3 regions of the Chenggangzhangella methanolivorans genome follow, and region 1 is predicted to be linked to each of the others. Evidence: predicted binding sites of a transcription regulator. Region 1 holds the regulator's gene; each other region holds the start of a gene.
What was found. Region 1 encodes PhoB, which activates phosphate uptake and scavenging genes when phosphate is short. Its sites were predicted from a motif close to TGTCATNNANCTGTCAT; they were not measured.
Positions count from the first base shown of each region.

Region 1 (3,270 bases):
CGTCTGTGCATCGCCCGCGCGATCGCGGTGAGCCCCGAGATCATCCTCATGGACGAGCCCTGCTCGGCGCTCGACCCGATCGCGACCGCGCGCGTCGAGGAGCTGATCGAGGAGATCCGACGCAACTACACCATCGTGATCGTGACGCATTCGATGCAGCAGGCCGCGCGCGTCTCCCAGCGCGTCGCCTTCTTCCATCTGGGCATTCTGGTCGAGACGGGCGAGACGGAGAAGATCTTCACGAGCCCGAACGACAAGCGCACCCAGGACTACATCACCGGCCGGTTCGGCTGAGTTTCAGGAGGAGAGCCATGTCGCTCGCCGACAACCACATCGTCTCGTCGTTCGACGACGACCTCAACCAGCTCGCCGACAAGCTCGCCGAGATGGGCGGGCTCTGCGAGAAGCTCGTCGGCGAGTCCGTCGACGCGCTCGTTCGCCGCGACATCCCGCTCGCCCGCCGCGTCATCGAGTGGGACCGCGCGATCGATCGCCTCCAGCATGAGATCGAGGAGCGCGGCATCATGACGATCGCGCGCCGCGCGCCGGTCGCGATCGACCTCCGCCAGGTGGTGGGGGCGCTGCGCATCGCCAACGATCTCGAGCGCATCGGCGACCTCGCCAAGAACATCGCCAAGCGCGTGGTCGCGCTCGACGGCCAGTTCCAGCCGCCCAAGCTCGCCGGCGGGGTTGCGCACATCGCCGACCTCACGCTCGCGCAGCTCAAGGAGGTGCTTGACGCCTACACCCGCCGCGACGACAAGCGCGCGCTCGAGGTGTGGACGCATGACGGCGAGATCGACGCGCTCTATAACTCGCTGTTCCGCGAACTCCTCACCTATATGATGGAGGATCCGCGCAACATCGGCTTCTGCGCGCATCTGCTGTTCTGCGCCAAGAACATCGAGCGCATCGGCGACCACGCCACCAACGTCGCCGAGACGGTGTATTACGTCGTGCACGGCGTCCCGTTGACCGAAGACCGGCCCAAGGCCGACCTCGTCAGCGCGGACTTCGACTGACCCTCGCGACTTCGACCGACTGACCTCAGGAGAGGCCTGGCCGCATGAACCCGCGCGTGATGATCGTCGAAGACGAAGAGCCGCTCACCATGCTGCTCCGCTACAACCTCGAAGCCGAAGGCTACGAGGTCGACAGCGTTGCGCGCGGGGACGAGGCCGAGGTGCGCCTTTCCGAGGCGACCCCCGACCTCATCCTGCTCGACTGGATGTTGCCGGGGGTCTCGGGGATCGAGCTCTGCCGGCGCCTGCGCGCCAAGCGCGAGACCGAACGTCTGCCGATCATCATGCTCACCGCGCGCGGCGAGGAGGGCGAACGCATCCGGGGCCTGGCCACCGGCGCGGACGACTATGTGGTGAAGCCCTTCTCGGTTCCCGAGCTCGTGGCGCGGGTGAAGTCGCTGCTCCGGCGCACCAAGCCCGAGCACGTGTCGCGGACGCTGAAGGCCGGCGACATCGAGCTTGACCGTGAGAACCGGCGCGTGCGTCGGCAGCTGCGGGAGGTCCATCTCGGGCCGACCGAGTTCCGTCTGCTCGAGTTCCTGATGCAGTCCTCCGGCCGCGTCTTCACGCGCGAGCAGCTGCTCGACGGCGTGTGGGGCCGGGACGTCTATATCGACGAGCGCACCGTGGACGTCCATGTCGGGCGGCTGCGCAAGGCGCTGAACCGCGGCCGCAAGCCCGATCCGATCCGCACGGTGCGCGGCGCGGGCTACTCGTTCGACGAAACGTTCTCTCGCGCGAGCTGAGGGTCTTCGATCGTCCCTGAAGCGCCGGTCGTCACGTCGGCGACAGCCGGGAATGCGTGGCGTTCTAAGCGAGCGCCACGCCCAGCCGCATACCCGCGCGAAGGCGCGAGAAGACGGCTCCCGCCGGCGCGAAACAATTGTTGTTAGCCGGCGATTTTTGTCAGATTGCGGTCGAGCGCAGCCGCGGTTTCGCGAAATGCCGGAAGTAGCGGCGTGACTTCCCCCGCGAGATTCTCCGCGCCGTCCGGACCAAGCGCCTTCTGCAGGCTCGCCCAATATTCGGGAATGCGCCGCCAGTCCGCCACCGTCTCGGCGACGATCTCGGGATGGAACTGGACCCCGTAGGCGTTCGCCCCGACCCGCATCGCCTGCACCGCCGCCGCATCGTTCGAGGCGAGCGCGACCGCGTCTTCCGGGAGGCGCGTCACCTCGACGCCATGCCACTGGAACGTCTGGACGCGCTCGGGCAGGCCGGCGAACAGCGGGTCGGCGCGCCCCTCATCGGTCAGGCTGACGTCGCCGAGCCCCACTTCGGGCGAGGCCATCATCTTCGCTTCGCCGCCGAGCGAGACGGCGAGGAGCTGGTGGCCGAGGCAGATGCCGAAATAGGGCCGCTTCAGCTCCGCCACCCAGCGCCGGATCGCGGCCTTCTCGGCGACGAGCCAGGGGTGCTGGTCTTCCTCCCAGACGTCCATCGGGCCGCCCATGACGGCGAGCAGGTCGAAGCCCTTGAGCGGCGGGATCTCGTCGCCGGCGTCGAGCTCGACCGTGGTCCACTCGACGTTCCGGTCGCGCCAGAATTCCCGGAAGGAGCCCGGATGCTCGACCTCAAGGTGCTGGAAGACGAGGACGCGCATGCCGGTCGCTTCCTTCAGCCGTAGCGGTGCAGCGCGGCGCCGTGCGCGCGCAGCCACGCCTCGGCCCGCTCATAGTCGGGGAAGAGCCGCTCGACATTGGCCCAGTAGCGCGGCCCGTGGTTCATCTCGCGGCGGTGCGCCACCTCATGGGCGGCGAGATAGTCGAGGACATAGGTCGGCGCGAGGATCAGGCGCCAGGAAAAGGCGAGGTCGCCGGCCGCCGAGCACGAGCCCCAGCGGCTGGTCGTGTCCTTGATGACGATCTTGCCGATCGTGACTCCGAGCGCCGCCGCGTGGCGGCCCGCCGCCTCGACGAAGGCCTGGCGCGCCTCGCGCTTGAGAAAGTCGGCGACGCGGCGCGGGGCGTGCTCGGGCAGGCCGTAGACCGCGATCTCGGGCTCGCGGCCGCGCTGGCCGGGCTCGATCCGGACGAGGCCGCGCATGCCGGGGCGAAGCGAGATGCGATGCGCGACGCCGCGCAACGGCACGATCTCGCCCGGGGCGAGCGGCACCCGTTCGGGAAGCCGCGCCAGCCGCTGCTCGATCCAGCCGACATGGCGCTCGACGAAGTCGCGCGCGGCCGCCTCGGCGGTGCGCGAGGGCAACGTAAGGGTGACGTCGCGGGTGGCGGAGCGCACGCGCAAC
Region 1 is NZ_JBHRXS010000003.1:148,104-151,373, reverse strand. Features, by position in the region: gene pstB (phosphate ABC transporter ATP-binding protein PstB) at 1-294, shown strand, start outside; gene phoU (phosphate signaling complex protein PhoU) at 312-1,022, shown strand; gene phoB (phosphate regulon transcriptional regulator PhoB) at 1,067-1,768, shown strand; gene ACFOWB_RS01100 (type 1 glutamine amidotransferase) at 1,912-2,625, opposite strand; gene ACFOWB_RS01095 (M48 family metallopeptidase) at 2,640-3,270, opposite strand, start outside.

Region 2 (3,270 bases), on a different contig from region 1:
GCCCCAAAGGCCTTCACCACCGCGTTGCAGGTGACGGCGTCGGCGAGCGCGCCGCCGAGCCGCGTGTCCCAGGCGTTCGACAGCTGGGCCGCCGGCGCGACCCAGAGCAGCGAGGCCGCGACCGTCACGCCCACATAGAGCAGCGAGCCGACGAGCGTGACGAGGCCCATGGCCGGCCAGTACGCGCCCAGGATCGCGGTCGCGCCGACAAGGACGACGAGCGAAGGCGCGAGCGCCACCAGCAGGATGTCGTTGAACTGGTCGATGGACCAGATCCCGCGCGTGATCTTGCGCACGGTCGAGCCCGCGAAGTTGTTGGCGTGCCAGTCGGTCGAGAAGCGCTGCACGCGCGCGAAGGCCTCGGCCGCGACCTCGCGCATCAGGCGCTGGGTCATGTGCACGATCGCCTCGAAGGCGACGTGGCGGAACAGCGCGATCGCAAAGCCCAGCGCGACGATCAGCCAAAGCGCGTCGAGCGCGGCCTGGAGCGCCGCCGCGCGGTCGGCCGAGGCGAGCGCGTCGACGAGACGGCCGGCGAAGACCGGGATCGCGAGGTCGGCGGCGGTCGCGGCCGCGATCGCGCCGCCGACGAGCGCCAGGCGTTTCGGCTGGCGGCGCCAGTGCGAGAAGACGAAGCCGAGCACCCGCAGGAACGGGCTCGCTCCGGAGGTCCGAAGAGATCGGGTCATGAAACGGCGCGGCCCCGCGCTTGAGCGGCGGCCGCCTCCCAGATTGGGGGCGCGCGAAGCGTCAGGCGCGCGGCGTCGATGGCGGCCGCACGCCAGCGTTCGATCAAACGCCCGAAACTGTCGAAATCGGTGGAGAGACGTCGTCGGCTGCGGCGCGGCCCGGTGGACCGCGCGGTCCGCGGACCTATCGGCCGGCGAGGCGCATGCGTCCGGAGGCGACGGCGATGACGGTCGTGGTCATGCGTTCTCCCTCCAAGGATCGAGGCGCCGGAAGCGGCGGGCGGATACGGGTTTATACGTAGCCGATTCGCGTCGCAAGCGAGCTCGGCTCACGCTCGCGAGAGCAATATCGCCCAAACGAAAACGCCGCCGATCGAGGAGACCGGCGGCGCGAAGTTCACGTAAAACTGTGTAACGCGTGATGCTAGTGGAGCGTGGGCTCCGGAGACTTGAGGCGCACCATTTCGTCCTTGATGCGAAGCTTCTTACGCTTGAGGGACGAAACCTTAACTTCATCGGAGTTCGGATGCATCATCTCCACCTCGATCTCTTTCTCGATGGCGCGATGCTTCTTTTCGAGCTCGGCGATGTGCGACTCGATAGACATCAAGCACGTCTCCCTGTTTCAGATAGACGAGCGGAATCATGTCACGGTCCCGTCACGCTGTCGATGCACATCGGCCTACCGATTCTTCACAGCGACGTGGGAGGCTTACCGTCCGGTTTACGCCCCGTGGGCGCGCCCCGGCTTGCCGCCCGGTGGGCCGCGGGCGATAGTCGGCGTGGCGTGACAGTTGTGCGTTGAACGGCGGGGCGCGAATGGCGGTGCGGGACGACGAGGCGCGGGCCGAGGAAGCGGCGGCCCGGGAGGAGCTCGCCCGGCTGCGCGAAGAGCATCGCGACCTCGACAACGCGATCGAGGCGCTCGAGAAGCTCGGCGCCGGGGACAGGCTTCAGATCCAGCGCTTCAAGAAGCGCAAGCTGAGCCTCAAGGACCGCATCATCTTTCTCGAAGACAGGCTGACGCCCGACATCATCGCCTGAGGGCAAGGAGCGTGACGGGCTTTCGCGACCACGACGACGTTCGATGTCCTCCGCAACAGCGGATCGGCGCGATGACGTCGCTCGTCCAGACATGATCTAAATCAACTAAAAAGATCGTTCCTCCTGCGTCGCGTCGGAAAGCAATCAGCGGCAAAATCGAGCTTGCGTCGACTGCATATTAATGACTATCTAACCAAATACTACTTAAGGTATTCATGGAGGCGAAATGCCGTCGAGCAGATTGTCGTCGATCGCGCTTGCCGCTTCGATCGCGCTCGTAGTCTCCCTGCCCGCCTCGGCCCGCCCCGGCGAAGGAACCGGCACGGCTGAATTTTGGGGCCATTTCTCGAGCGCCGGAAAGCAGATCGGGGGAACGTCCGGAATCGTTTCGTCCGTGAGAAAGGAAAAGGGCGTGTTCGAGATCGAGTTCTACCGGCAGATCGACAAATGCGGGTGGTTTGGCTCGATCCACGGCCGCTCGGCAGGATCGGTCGGCGTAGAACTCGGCAAGTCGACTCCGCCGTCCGATCCGCGTGTGCTCGAAGTCCGCACTTTCGACGCGAAAGGCGCGCTCGCCAAACGTGACTTCAGCCTTCTCGTGAAGTGCCAGGATTGATCGACATGACGACCTTCGCGAAGAGAAGCTTGGTCGCCGCGCTGGTCGTCGTTTCGACGGCCGCCGGCTTCACGCAGGCGATGGCCCAGTTCGGCGTCGCCACGATGTCGGCGCGCGTTTTCAAGGACGGCCAACTCGACGGCGGAGAAGGGGTGGTCGCAACGCGAAGGGAGGGGCCCGGCCTCTACTTCGTCATTTTCGGCCGCAGCATCTACGACTGCACATTTTCCGCGACCCAGGGCAGCAGGTTCGGAGCGCCTGACGAGCCCGGATCGATATCGGTCTACAATGGCGGCGAGGTCGACTCCATCTTAGTCAGGACCTACAACCTGAGCGGCCAGCTCTCGGATCGCCCCTTCAACGTGCTGGTCTATTGCGGGCGGTGACGCAGATCTCCGCTGCGCCGACGGCTTAGCCCGGCGACCAAAGTCGGACAAAGCCGTCGACCGCCAGAGGCGCCCCTGTTCTTTCGGCGGGCCTCGAAGGCGGATCGCCGTTCTGCGCGACGGCGAAAAGGTCGGCGCGTCCGGACGGCGCGCTTGCCTCGCGCGTCTGCGGCGCCTATCGTCCGCCGCCTCAAAAACCCTCTCTTTCCGGAGCATGACCAATGGCCGCGGAGGCCCGCGCCGAACAGACGCCCGTCGCCATCGTGATGGGCAGCCAGTCCGACTGGGCGACGATGCGCCATGCGGCCGAGACGCTCGCCGCGCTCGGCGTCGGCCATGAGGCGCGCATCGTCTCGGCGCATCGCACGCCCGACCGGCTGGTCGCCTTCGCCAAGAGCGCCAAGGCCGACGGCTTCAAGGTGGTGATCGCAGGCGCGGGCGGCGCCGCGCATCTGCCGGGCATGGTGGCGGCCATGACGCCGCTGCCGGTGTTTGGCGTGCCCGTTCAATCCCATACGCTGTCGGGCCTCGACAG
Region 2 is NZ_JBHRXS010000006.1:12,954-16,223, reverse strand. Features, by position in the region: gene ACFOWB_RS11340 (ABC transporter ATP-binding protein) at 1-689, opposite strand, end outside; gene ACFOWB_RS11335 (YdcH family protein) at 1,114-1,296, opposite strand; gene ACFOWB_RS11330 (YdcH family protein) at 1,509-1,733, shown strand; gene ACFOWB_RS11325 (hypothetical protein) at 1,975-2,349, shown strand; gene ACFOWB_RS11320 (hypothetical protein) at 2,355-2,735, shown strand; gene purE (5-(carboxyamino)imidazole ribonucleotide mutase) at 2,957-3,270, shown strand, end outside.
Region 2: a site for PhoB is predicted at 1,336-1,352, ahead of ACFOWB_RS11335 (YdcH family protein). Genes of this name have one in related genera too.

Region 3 (3,270 bases), on a different contig from region 1:
TCGCAGCCCTTCGGGCCGGAGAGGAACTGGCGCAGATAGCCGCGGTCCGGACCCTGGGTCGGGACGACGTGGAGCGCGTCGTTCGGATTGCCGATGTCGGCGTTCGAAGGCTGGCCGTCCGTCGCGATCCAGAGATTGCCCTCGCCGTCGAAGGCGATGTTGTCGGGCGAGCCGACCTTGCCAAGCGCGGCCGGATCAGCGTAGCCGGCGAAGAACGTCGCCTTGGAGTCGAGGCCCGGCTTCAGCTGCTTCTGCTTGGTCTTGAGGTCGATCTCGGGATTGCCGCAGAGCAGGAAGATGCGCCACTCGAAGGCGGTAGAGGCGTGGTCGCCCTCGGCCTCGTCGACCTCGATGATGTGGCCGCTCGGGTTGGGAACGCGCGGGTTGGCCTTGACCTCGCCGGCGTCCTCGCGAAGCGTGGTGCGGGCCGAGTTGTTGGTCATGGTCAGGTAGACGCGGCCCGTGACCGGGTTCGGCTGGCAGTCTTCCGGACGGTCCATCGCGGTCGCGCCGACGGCGTCGGCCGCAAGGCGCGTCTTCACCAGGATCTCGCCGTCGTTCTTGAACTGGCCGGCGAGCACCGGGTTGTTCATGGACAGCTCGAGCCATTCGCCCGTGCCGTCGTCATGGAACTTGGCGACGTAGAGGACGCCCTCGTCGAGCAGATCGAAGTTCGCCTTGCGGTTCGTCTCGTCGAATTTGCCCTTCGAGACGAACTTGTAGACGTAGTCGAACTGCTGGTCGTCGCCGGTGTAGACGACGACGCGGCCGTCCTTGGCGAGGATGCAGGTCGCGGCTTCATGCTTGGCGCGGCCGAGCGAGGTGCGCTTCTTCGGAACGAAGGTCGGGTCGTAGGGGTCGATCTCGACCACCCAGCCGAAGCGGTTGGCTTCGTTGGGCTCCTTCACGGTGTCGAAGCGGTCGTAGAACTTCTCCCACTGGCGGCCCGTCGCGCCGGTCGAGACGCCGTAGCGGGCGTGGAGAGCCTTGAGCTCCTCGTTTTCGACGAGGGCGGCGTTGGCGAAGTACTGGTTGAAGTTCTCTTCGCAGGTGAGCCACGTGCCCCAGGGGGTCTTGCCGCCCGAGCAGTTGTTCAGCATGCCGTAGACGGTCTTGCCCTTGGGGTCGGCGCTAGTGCGCATCAGCTTGTGGCCGGCCGCCGGCCCCGTGATCTTCATCTCGGTCTCGGCGGTGATGCGGCGGTTGTACTTCTCGCTCTTCACGACCGACCAGCGGCCGCCCGACTTCTTGATCTCGATCACCGAGCCGCCATGCGCGGCCATCTCGACGTCGGCCTGGAATTTCTTCACGCCCGGCGCGTAGTCGCGGAACATGTCCGTGCCGGTGGTGTATTCGTGGTTGACCGCGAGCAGCCCGCTCTTGTCGTCCTCGAGCGGGAAGTAGCCGACGAAGTCGCAGTTGAAGCCGAACTGCTGCGCCTGGAACTCGGCCGACTGCTTTCCGGCGGCGAACTCCGGCCCGCCTTCGAACAGCGGGTCGCCCCAGCTGATCAGCACCTGGCTCTCATAGCCTTCCGGCACGACGATCGCGTCGGCCTGGGTCGGCTGGATGGGGGTGAAGGAGAGCTTGTCGGCCTTCTTGCCGGCCGCGGCCTCGATCGCGTCTTCGGCGGTCTCGGCCGCCTGCGCCTCGTTCGAGAGGCCCGGCAGCTTGGCGGTCATCAGCACCGGCACGGTGGCGGCGGCGCCGAGCAGGAAGGATCGGCGCTCGATGTTGCGCGCGATGATTTCGCCGAAGTGCTCGTTCTTCGGACGCTCGCCGGCGGCGGCGTGCAGGCCCGGACGGTCGATGCCGGTCGCCTCTTCGTCGAGGATCGGCTCCTCAGCGCGCGGCGCGTTGTGGTCGGTCATTTAGGCAGTCCCCGATGACTTTGGAATTGGAACGGCTCCAATTGCATCGGGGGCCATGTCAGTCGGACGACAACCTGATCACGCTTTCGTAATCGGCGCTCGCGGCGACCCGTCCTCTTGCAGCGCAGCGCGGTCGGCTGCACAAGAACGCCGCCATGATCCACGTGAACGACCTCACCGCCCGCATCGCCGGCCGGACCCTCATCGACGGCGCGACCGTCGCCGTGCCGGAAGGCGCGCGCGTCGGCATCGTGGGCCGGAACGGCACCGGCAAGACGACGCTGTTCAAGCTGATCGCCGGCGACATGCAGCCCGACGACGGCGCGATCACCTATCCGAAATCCGCGCGCCTCGGCCGCGTGGCGCAGGAGGCGCCTTCCGGACCCGAAGCACTCATCGACGTGGTGCTGGCCGCCGACAAGGAGCGCGCGGCGCTGCTCGCCGAGCAGGACACCGCGACCGACCCGCACCGCATCTCCGACATCGTCACCCGCCTCATCGACATCGACGCCTATGAGGCGCCCTCGCGCGCGGCCAAGATCCTGTCCGGCCTCGGCTTCGACGAGGCGGCGCAGCAGCGGCCCTGCTCGGACTTCTCCGGCGGCTGGCGGATGCGCGTCGCGCTCGCCGCGGTTCTGTTCTCCGAGCCCGATCTTCTCCTGCTCGACGAGCCCACCAACCATCTCGACCTCGAAGGCACGCTCTGGCTGCAGGATTATCTCGCCAAATATCCGCGCACCGTCCTCGTCATCAGCCATGACCGCGACCTGCTGAAAGCCTCGGTCGACCACATCCTGCATTTCGAGAACGGCAAGCTGAACCTCTGGAAGGGCGACTACGACCGCTTCGACGCCGCCCGCCGCGAGAAGCTGCTGCTCGACCAGAAGGCCGCCAAGGCCCAGTCGGAAGAGCGGGCGCGGCTCGAGGCCTTCATCGCACGCTTCAAGGCCAAGGCCTCCAAGGCCACGCAGGCCCAGTCGCGCGTCAAGCGCCTCGCCAAGATGCAGCCGATCAACGCGATCGTGGAGCGCTCGGTGGTGCCGTTCCGCATCCCCGAGCCCGAGAAGGAGCTCGCCCCGCCGCTGCTCGCGCTCGACGGCGTCTCGGCCGGCTATGGCGATCTGACGATCCTCAAGAAGCTTGATCTCCGCATCGACCCGGACGACCGCATCGCGTTGCTCGGCTCGAACGGCAACGGCAAGTCAACCTTCGCCAAGCTGCTCGCCGATCGACTGAAGCCGCAGGGCGGGCGGCTGTCGAAGTCCGAGCGGATGCAGGTCGGCTTCTTCGCCCAGCATCAGGTCGAGGACCTCAATCTCGACGGCTCGGCCTACGACCACATCCGCCAGCGGATGCCGGGCGCGAGCGACGCGCAGGTTCGGTCCAAGGTGGCGCAGAT
Region 3 is NZ_JBHRXS010000006.1:555,327-558,596, reverse strand. Features, by position in the region: gene ACFOWB_RS14005 (PhoX family protein) at 1-1,871, opposite strand, end outside; gene ACFOWB_RS14000 (ABC-F family ATP-binding cassette domain-containing protein) at 2,027-3,270, shown strand, end outside.
Region 3: a site for PhoB is predicted at 1,927-1,943, ahead of ACFOWB_RS14005 (PhoX family protein). Genes of this name have one in related genera too.